Terriglobus albidus: one gene and its partner. The protein of the gene in region 2 binds, or shares a complex with, the protein of the main gene of each other region. Links are inferred from orthologs where the notes say so. Each region holds a gene or a part of one and is shown on either strand. Other genes may lie near its edges.

Region 1 (3,569 bases), 150 kb from region 2 along the record:
GCAACGCAACGGCGACTTGAGGGTCTCTCAGGCTCTGTGGCGGGTTCGCACAAAACCGCTGTCGATCAGATTAAGGATTTTCTCTTGAAAGCGCGTGAAGCGCTGAAGGCCGGCGACGTGGACGGAGCAAATACTCTGACGACCAAAGCCAAGCTGCTGCTTGACGATATCGCGCGCTGAGTAATTCAATGATCGAAATAATTGAATAATTGAAGGAAAAACCCGGCGGAGCTGGCCAGATGTGCTTCGTTTCCCTTCAACAAGGACCGTTCTCGGGGCCTATGCTTCGGCGCCGTGGCACTTCTTGTACTTCTTGCCAGAGCCGCAGGGGCAAAGATCATTCCGTCCGACTTTCTCTCCGGCACGGCGCGGAGCAGCGGGCTCGGCAGAGGCGTCTCCGCCTGCCTGCCGGGCCGCATTCAGCTCACGTTCCTTGCGCCGCTGGAACTCACGCTCCAGCTCGTCGATCGTTGTTTGCGGAGCCCGCGTCGGAATCGGGATCTCGCGCATGGTCTGCGGAATCTGGGCCGCATTTTCACCGGAGGAGACCTCCACGGCTTCCAGCTCCGGCGAAGCCGCAGGACGCAGCGCTGCCATCTGCTCCGGAGTCTCAATCGGCGTTCCATCCGGTCCGATGATCTGCATGCGGAAGAGCGTGCGCAACGTGTCTTCCTGGAAGCGCAGCATCATCGCCTCGAACATCTCGAACGATTCCTTCTTATAAGCCACCAGAGGATCCTGCTGCGCATAGCCGCGCAGGCCGATTCCCTCTTTCAGGTGGTCCATTGCCAGAAGGTGATCCTTCCAAAGGCTATCGAGCACGCTGAGCATGATGACGCGCTCGTGATAGCGCATACCCTGGGGCGACAGAATCTGCTCCTTGAACTCGTAGCGGCCACGCAGCTTCTCGTAGATCGCCTCACCCAGCTCATGCCGGTTTAGCTGCGAGGCATCGATCTCTCTGTCCAGTCCCGGTCCAAAGACATCGCCCAGCGCAGCGAAGAGCTCTGTCGTCTTCCACTGGTCCGGATGCACGTCCGCCGGCGCGTTTGCGTCCAGAGCACTGCTCAGAGCCGTCGTCAGGTAGTCATCGAGAATCAACTCTTTCTGATCAACACCTTCCAGCAGACCGCGGCGCAGACCGTAAACCGCCTCGCGCTGCTTGTTCATGACGTCGTCGTATTCGAGGACGTGCTTGCGGCTCTCGAAGTTCTGGGTTTCGACGGCCTTCTGCGCTGCCTCGATACGGCGTGTGATCATGTTGCTTTCGATCGGCACGCCCTCTTCCATCCCCAGGCGCTGCAGCAGCGTACTGACCCACTCACGCGCAAAGATGCGCATCAGATCATCTTCGAGGGAGAGATAGAACTTTGAAGCACCCGGATCGCCCTGGCGGCCGGCGCGTCCACGGAGCTGATTATCCACGCGCCGCGATTCATGGCGTTCAGTACCGATGATGAACAGGCCACCCGCTTCGGCTACCTTTGCGCGCTCTTCGACCGCTCTGGCAGCAAAATCGGAAAAGACAGAGTCCCACTGCTGATGTGAGGTCTCGAACTCCTGTCCCTGGTAGTAAAACCGTGTCATGCCTGGTCCGGCGGTTGGCGAAATCGCGCCCTCGGCGGCGCTTACGGCACGCGCCAGATTTTTCTTCACCAGCTCCTGGCGAGCCATGAATTCCGCATTCCCGCCCAGCAGAATGTCGGTGCCGCGTCCAGCCATATTGGTAGCGATGGTCACCATTCCCAGACGGCCTGCCTGCGCGACGATCTCGGCTTCGCGCTCGTGGAACTTTGCGTTCAGCACTACATGGCGGACACCCTTCTTCTGCAGAATCTGCGAGAGCAGCTCCGACTTTTCAATCGACGTGGTACCCACCAGCACCGGCTGGTGATTGTCATGCAGACGCTGAATCTCGTCCGCCACCGCGAAGTACTTTTCCTTCGCCGTCCGGTAGACCACGTCCTGGTGTTCCAGGCGGAGCATCGGACGGTTCGTAGGAATAACAACAATTTCGAGCTTGTAGATCTTGTCGAATTCAGCAGCTTCCGTCTCCGCGGTACCTGTCATACCGGAGAGCTTCTTGTACAAGCGGAAGTAGTTCTGGAAGGTGATGGTCGCCAGCGTCTGGTCTTCCTTGCGAATGGCAACGCCTTCCTTGGCCTCAATCGACTGGTGCAGACCATCAGACCAGCGGCGGCCCGGCATGAGACGGCCCGTAAACTCGTCGACGATGATGACCTCGCCGTCCTTCACCACGTACTCGACGTCGCGGCGGTAGAGCGTATGCGCCTTGACCGCCGTCTCCACGTGATGCTTCAAGTCCCAGTTCTCAGGATCAGCGATGTTTCCGATGCCGAGCAGTTTTTCGATCTTCTCCCAACCCTCGTCCGTTACGGTGATGGCCTTGTGCTTCTCGTCCACAACGTAGTCGCCGGTGTAGATCTTCTGTTCGATCGTTTCTGTCAGTTCACCGCGTTCCAGCTCCGGAATGATCACATTCACACGGGCGTACTTGTCGGTCGTCTGGTCCGTGGGACCGCTGATGATCAGAGGCGTACGCGCTTCGTCGATCAGGATGGAGTCCACTTCGTCGACGATGGAGTAGTAGTGTCCGCGCTGCACCAGATCGGTCAGCTCGAACTTCATGTTGTCGCGCAGGTAGTCGAAACCGAATTCGTTATTCGTGCCGTAGGTAATATCCGCGGCATAGGCCTCGCGCCGCTGGCGGTCGTCCAGGTCGTGCACAATCACGCCGACCGTCAGACCCAGGAACTCGTAGATCTTTCCCATCCACTCGGCGTCGCGCTTGGCCAGATAGTCGTTCACCGTGACCACATGCACGCCTCTACCGGCGAGGGCGTTCAGATAGCACGGTAAAGTGGCGACCAGCGTCTTACCTTCGCCGGTCTTCATTTCGGAGATCTTTCCGGAGTGCAGCACCATACCGCCGATTAACTGCACATCAAAATGGCGCATGCCTACGGCACGCTTACCCGCCTCGCGCACCACGGCAAAGGCCTCGGGCAGCAACTCATCGAGAGCCGCCATCTCTGCCGCGCGCAAGGCGTCAGCATCTTCGATTCCATTCGTCTTAACGGCGATCCGCTCACGGAACTCCACCGTTTTGGCGCGTAGCGCCTCATCTGACAGTGCCGCAACCGACGGCTCAAAAGCATTTATTTGCTCCACCACCGGGAGCAGCTTCTTCACGGCACGTTCATTACTGGTGCCGAAGACTTTCGCGAGAACGGTATTGATCAAAACGAGTTGTCCCTCGGGCACAATGCGCCCATCTATCAGTTTAGACGAAAGCTTCCGCCGGCGCTCTACCGGAGGTACGTAGTCAGCGGCGAGTTTGCGCGCCGCAGCGCCTCCACCACAGCCCCTGCATTCAGCTCCGCGCCCTCGGAGCTGGTATGCGTGTGGTCGATGGGAAATAAAAGCTTTGTCTTTTCAGCACCCATCGCCTCCAGCTTGTCGGCCTCGACCGTTGCCATGTCGACAAACGCCACATGTTCCGCCTCAGCCGTCTGCCCGATAAAGCCGTCATACCCCATATCCCGTTC
Region 2 (2,887 bases):
CCAGATCCATCGTGGTAGCGCCCGGCTTCACCGCCTGACGGATCGCTTCATGTACCTGGCGAAGGATAATCCCCGCCTGCCGCATCTTTTCGATCTCCTGCGGCGTTTTGATCATGATGGCCATTGTCGATCCGCTTACTGCCCTTCGTTCCCTCTTAGCCGCATCAACGCAGCCACAATCTTTTCAGTAACCACCTCAACTGGATGATCACCGTCTACTGCTTCAAATCGTCCGAGAGCGCGGTAGTGCTCGATCACCGGTGCCGTCTGCGCGTCAAACACCCGCATGCGTTCGGCGAACTTCTCTTCCGTGTCGTCTGCCCGCTGTTCGAGAGCCGCACCTTCCTTATCGCACTTCCCTTCCACCTTCGGTGGATTGAAATGAACGTTATAGATGGTTTGACATACCGGGCAAGTCCTTCTGCCCGTAATGCGGCCCAGTAGTTGAGTATACCCAACTTCGATACTCACGGCAACGACGGGGAGCCCCGAGGGGTTCGTTCCCAGGTGCCCATCCAGCCATTCCGCCTGGGGCAGGGTCCGTGGGAAACCGTCCAGCAAATACCCCCGCGCGGTGTCCGGCTGTTCCAGCCGCTCGGCCACCATCTGGTTGACCAGGTCATCCGGCACCAGATGGCCGGCGGAGACGAGCTTCTGGAACTCTTTCCCCACCTCCGAACCACCCTTAATGTTGGCTCGGATAATGTCGCCGGTTGAAATCTGGGGAACACCCCAGGCCTGCATCAGAATTTGGGCCTGGGTTCCCTTACCGACTCCTGGCGCACCTAACAGCAGAACCGGCCCGGAGATGAACTCCGGCTGTCCCGGAGAGGTTACGCATTCCATCCCGTTACCAGCTCCGGCGTCCGCGGATGCGGCCACTCTTCGGCGTAAAGCCGTCGTAGTGACGCATGATCAATTGCGACTCGATCTGGTTCACCGTGTCCATCGCCACACCCACCACGATCAGCAGCGAGGTTCCACCGAAGTAGAACTGTACGCCCATACCGTTAGTGACCCAGGTCGGCAGCTTATCGAACAGGGTACCAACCAGCCACAGGTGATTCAGGTGGATACCTGAAATCAGGAACTGCGGAATGATGGTGATGATGATCAGATATAGCGCGCCGACCAGCGTAATACGGGTCAGGATGTCATTCAGATAGTCGCTTGTGCGGCGACCCGGACGGATACCGGGAATAAAACCACCGTACTTCCGCATGTTGTCAGCGATGTCATCCGGACGGAAGACGATCGAGATGTAGAAGTAGGCAAAGAAGATAATCGCCGCGAAGAACAGGATCTCGTACCACGGTTCGCCCGGCTTCAGACCTTCGGTCAGAATACGCAGGAACTTGGTGTTCTGCACCCACGCGGCATTCGCGAAGAGCAACGGAGCCGAAAGGATCGAGCTGGCGAAGATGACCGGCATTACGCCGCCGGAGTTTACCTTCAGCGGCAGGTGAGTCGACTGTCCGCCCATCAGACGGCGTCCTACAATACGCTTCGCATACTGCACCGGGATGCGACGCTCAGAGCGCTCAACCCAGACAATAAACGCGACCACAGCGATCATACCGGCGACAAGGATCAACAGTGCGATCGGAGTGAAGGCTCCCCAGGCACGGGTCGTTGCCTTCTCCCACAGATCCTGGATACCGCGCGGCAGGCCGACAACGATACCCGTAAAGATCAGCAGCGACATGCCGTTGCCGATACCGCGATCGGTAATCTGCTCGCCCAGCCACATGATGAAGGCAGTCCCGGTAGTCAGCGTCAACACCGCCATCGCGATAAACGACCACTTGCCGATGGTCACCATCGGAGCTCCGGTCTGCGTGCTGGTCAGTGTCAGGCCGATAAAGAACGACTGCACGATCGCCAGCAGAACCGTGAGGTAGCGGGTCCACTGTGTGATCTTGCGACGGCCGATTTCACCTTCCTTCTGCAGTTTGGCCAACGGCTCATAAATAACCGTCAGCAACTGGAAGATGATGGAGGCGGTGATATACGGCATGATGCCCAGCGCAAAGATCGTCAGCTTGCGCAGGTTGCCGCCGGAAAACAGGTCAACCAGACCCAGCGCGGAACCCGAATTCTGCTGGAAGTACTGCTGCAGCAGATCGGCATTGATACCCGGCGTCGGGATATGTGCACCCAGGCGATAGACCGCCAACAGGCCAAGCGTAAACAGAACACGCTTGCGCAGGTCGGGGATACGGAAGATGTTGAGGAACTTATCCAGCATCTGAGAGTGAGGCCTCGAGAACTTCGGGTGAAACGAAGAGAACAAGGCCCGGCGCCATGGCCGGGCCCCTAACCATTAGCCGAGAACGACAGCCTTACCGCCGGCCTTCTCAATCTTCTCCTGAGCAGCCTTGGAGAACTTATGAGCATGCACGGTAACAGCAGTGGTGATCTCGCCATTTGCCAGAACCTTCACCAGCGCGTTCTTCTTCGCCACACCCAGAGCCTGCAGCTTCTCGATCGTCAGCTCGCTCTCGTTCAGAGAAGCGATCGTGTCCAGACCCAGAACCGTGTACTCGGTACGGAAGATGTTGGTGAAGCCGCGCTTCGGAAGACGACGGTGCAGCGGCATCTGGCCGCCCTCAAAACCGCGCATCGTGCGCGAGCCAGAGCGCGAACCCTGGCCCTTGTGGCCACGGGTCGAGGTCTTACCCATACCCGAGCCCATACCGCGGCCGATACGCTTCTTGTTGCTGTTGGCGCCCTTCGGCGCACGGAGGTTCGAAAGATTCTTTGCCATTATTTCCTCGCTCAACGCCGGTGAAGAGTGTTCCCTCCTCCCGACTCGCATATGTTTGTGGGCGATGTACTGATTCTACATCGCCCATGGTTTGCGCGTGAAACGCGCTTTAGTCTGAAC

What was found. The genes of interacting proteins can lie anywhere in the genome.
Region 1: the proteins of secY (region 2) and secA are in contact, whole or in part, in a crystal structure (PDB 3DIN), measured with the Thermotoga maritima proteins. The link is inferred for Terriglobus albidus from one-to-one orthologs. Residues at the interface, in WP_004081795.1 of Thermotoga maritima: Glu108, Gly109, Glu110, Glu111, Ala236, Glu237, Arg238, Arg239, Ile240, Thr241, Ile242, Gln243, Tyr244, Ala245, Arg246, Arg247, Val248, Thr249, Gly250, Arg251, Arg252, Val253, Tyr254, Gly256, Ala257, Ser258, Thr259, Tyr260, Leu261, Pro262; in WP_004082002.1 of Thermotoga maritima: Glu261, Ala262, Arg263, Lys300, Ala301, Arg302, Thr303, Ile304, Ile305, Leu323, Tyr324, Asp325, Pro326, Val329, Ser330, Tyr333, Ile336, Lys340, Phe345, Val349, Glu363, Phe364, Tyr374, Ser375, Gly376, Gly377, Glu393, Ile395, Thr482, Ser483.

The regions. Positions count from the first base shown.
Region 1 is NZ_CP042806.1:4,219,168-4,222,736, forward strand. Bases 80-3,569 are described here. They hold secA (preprotein translocase subunit SecA), read right to left. Parts: upstream 3,265-3,569; coding sequence 280-3,264; downstream 80-279. Other genes in these bases: FTW19_RS16740 (hypothetical protein), read left to right, coding at 80-180; FTW19_RS16750 (rhamnogalacturonan acetylesterase), read right to left, coding at 3,330-3,569. Outside these bases: more of FTW19_RS16740, read left to right, coding at 1-79. UniProt on the Escherichia coli protein: Required for protein export, interacts with the SecYEG preprotein conducting channel.
Region 2 is NZ_CP042806.1:4,064,276-4,067,162, forward strand. Bases 50-2,857 are described here. They hold secY (preprotein translocase subunit SecY), read right to left. Parts: upstream 2,249-2,857; coding sequence 851-2,248; downstream 50-850. Other genes in these bases: map (type I methionyl aminopeptidase), read right to left, coding at 50-124; FTW19_RS16070 (adenylate kinase), read right to left, coding at 136-846; rplO (50S ribosomal protein L15), read right to left, coding at 2,324-2,767. Outside these bases: more of map, read right to left, coding at 1-49; rpmD (50S ribosomal protein L30), read right to left, coding at 2,887-2,887. UniProt on the Escherichia coli protein: The central subunit of the protein translocation channel SecYEG. Consists of two halves formed by TMs 1-5 and 6-10.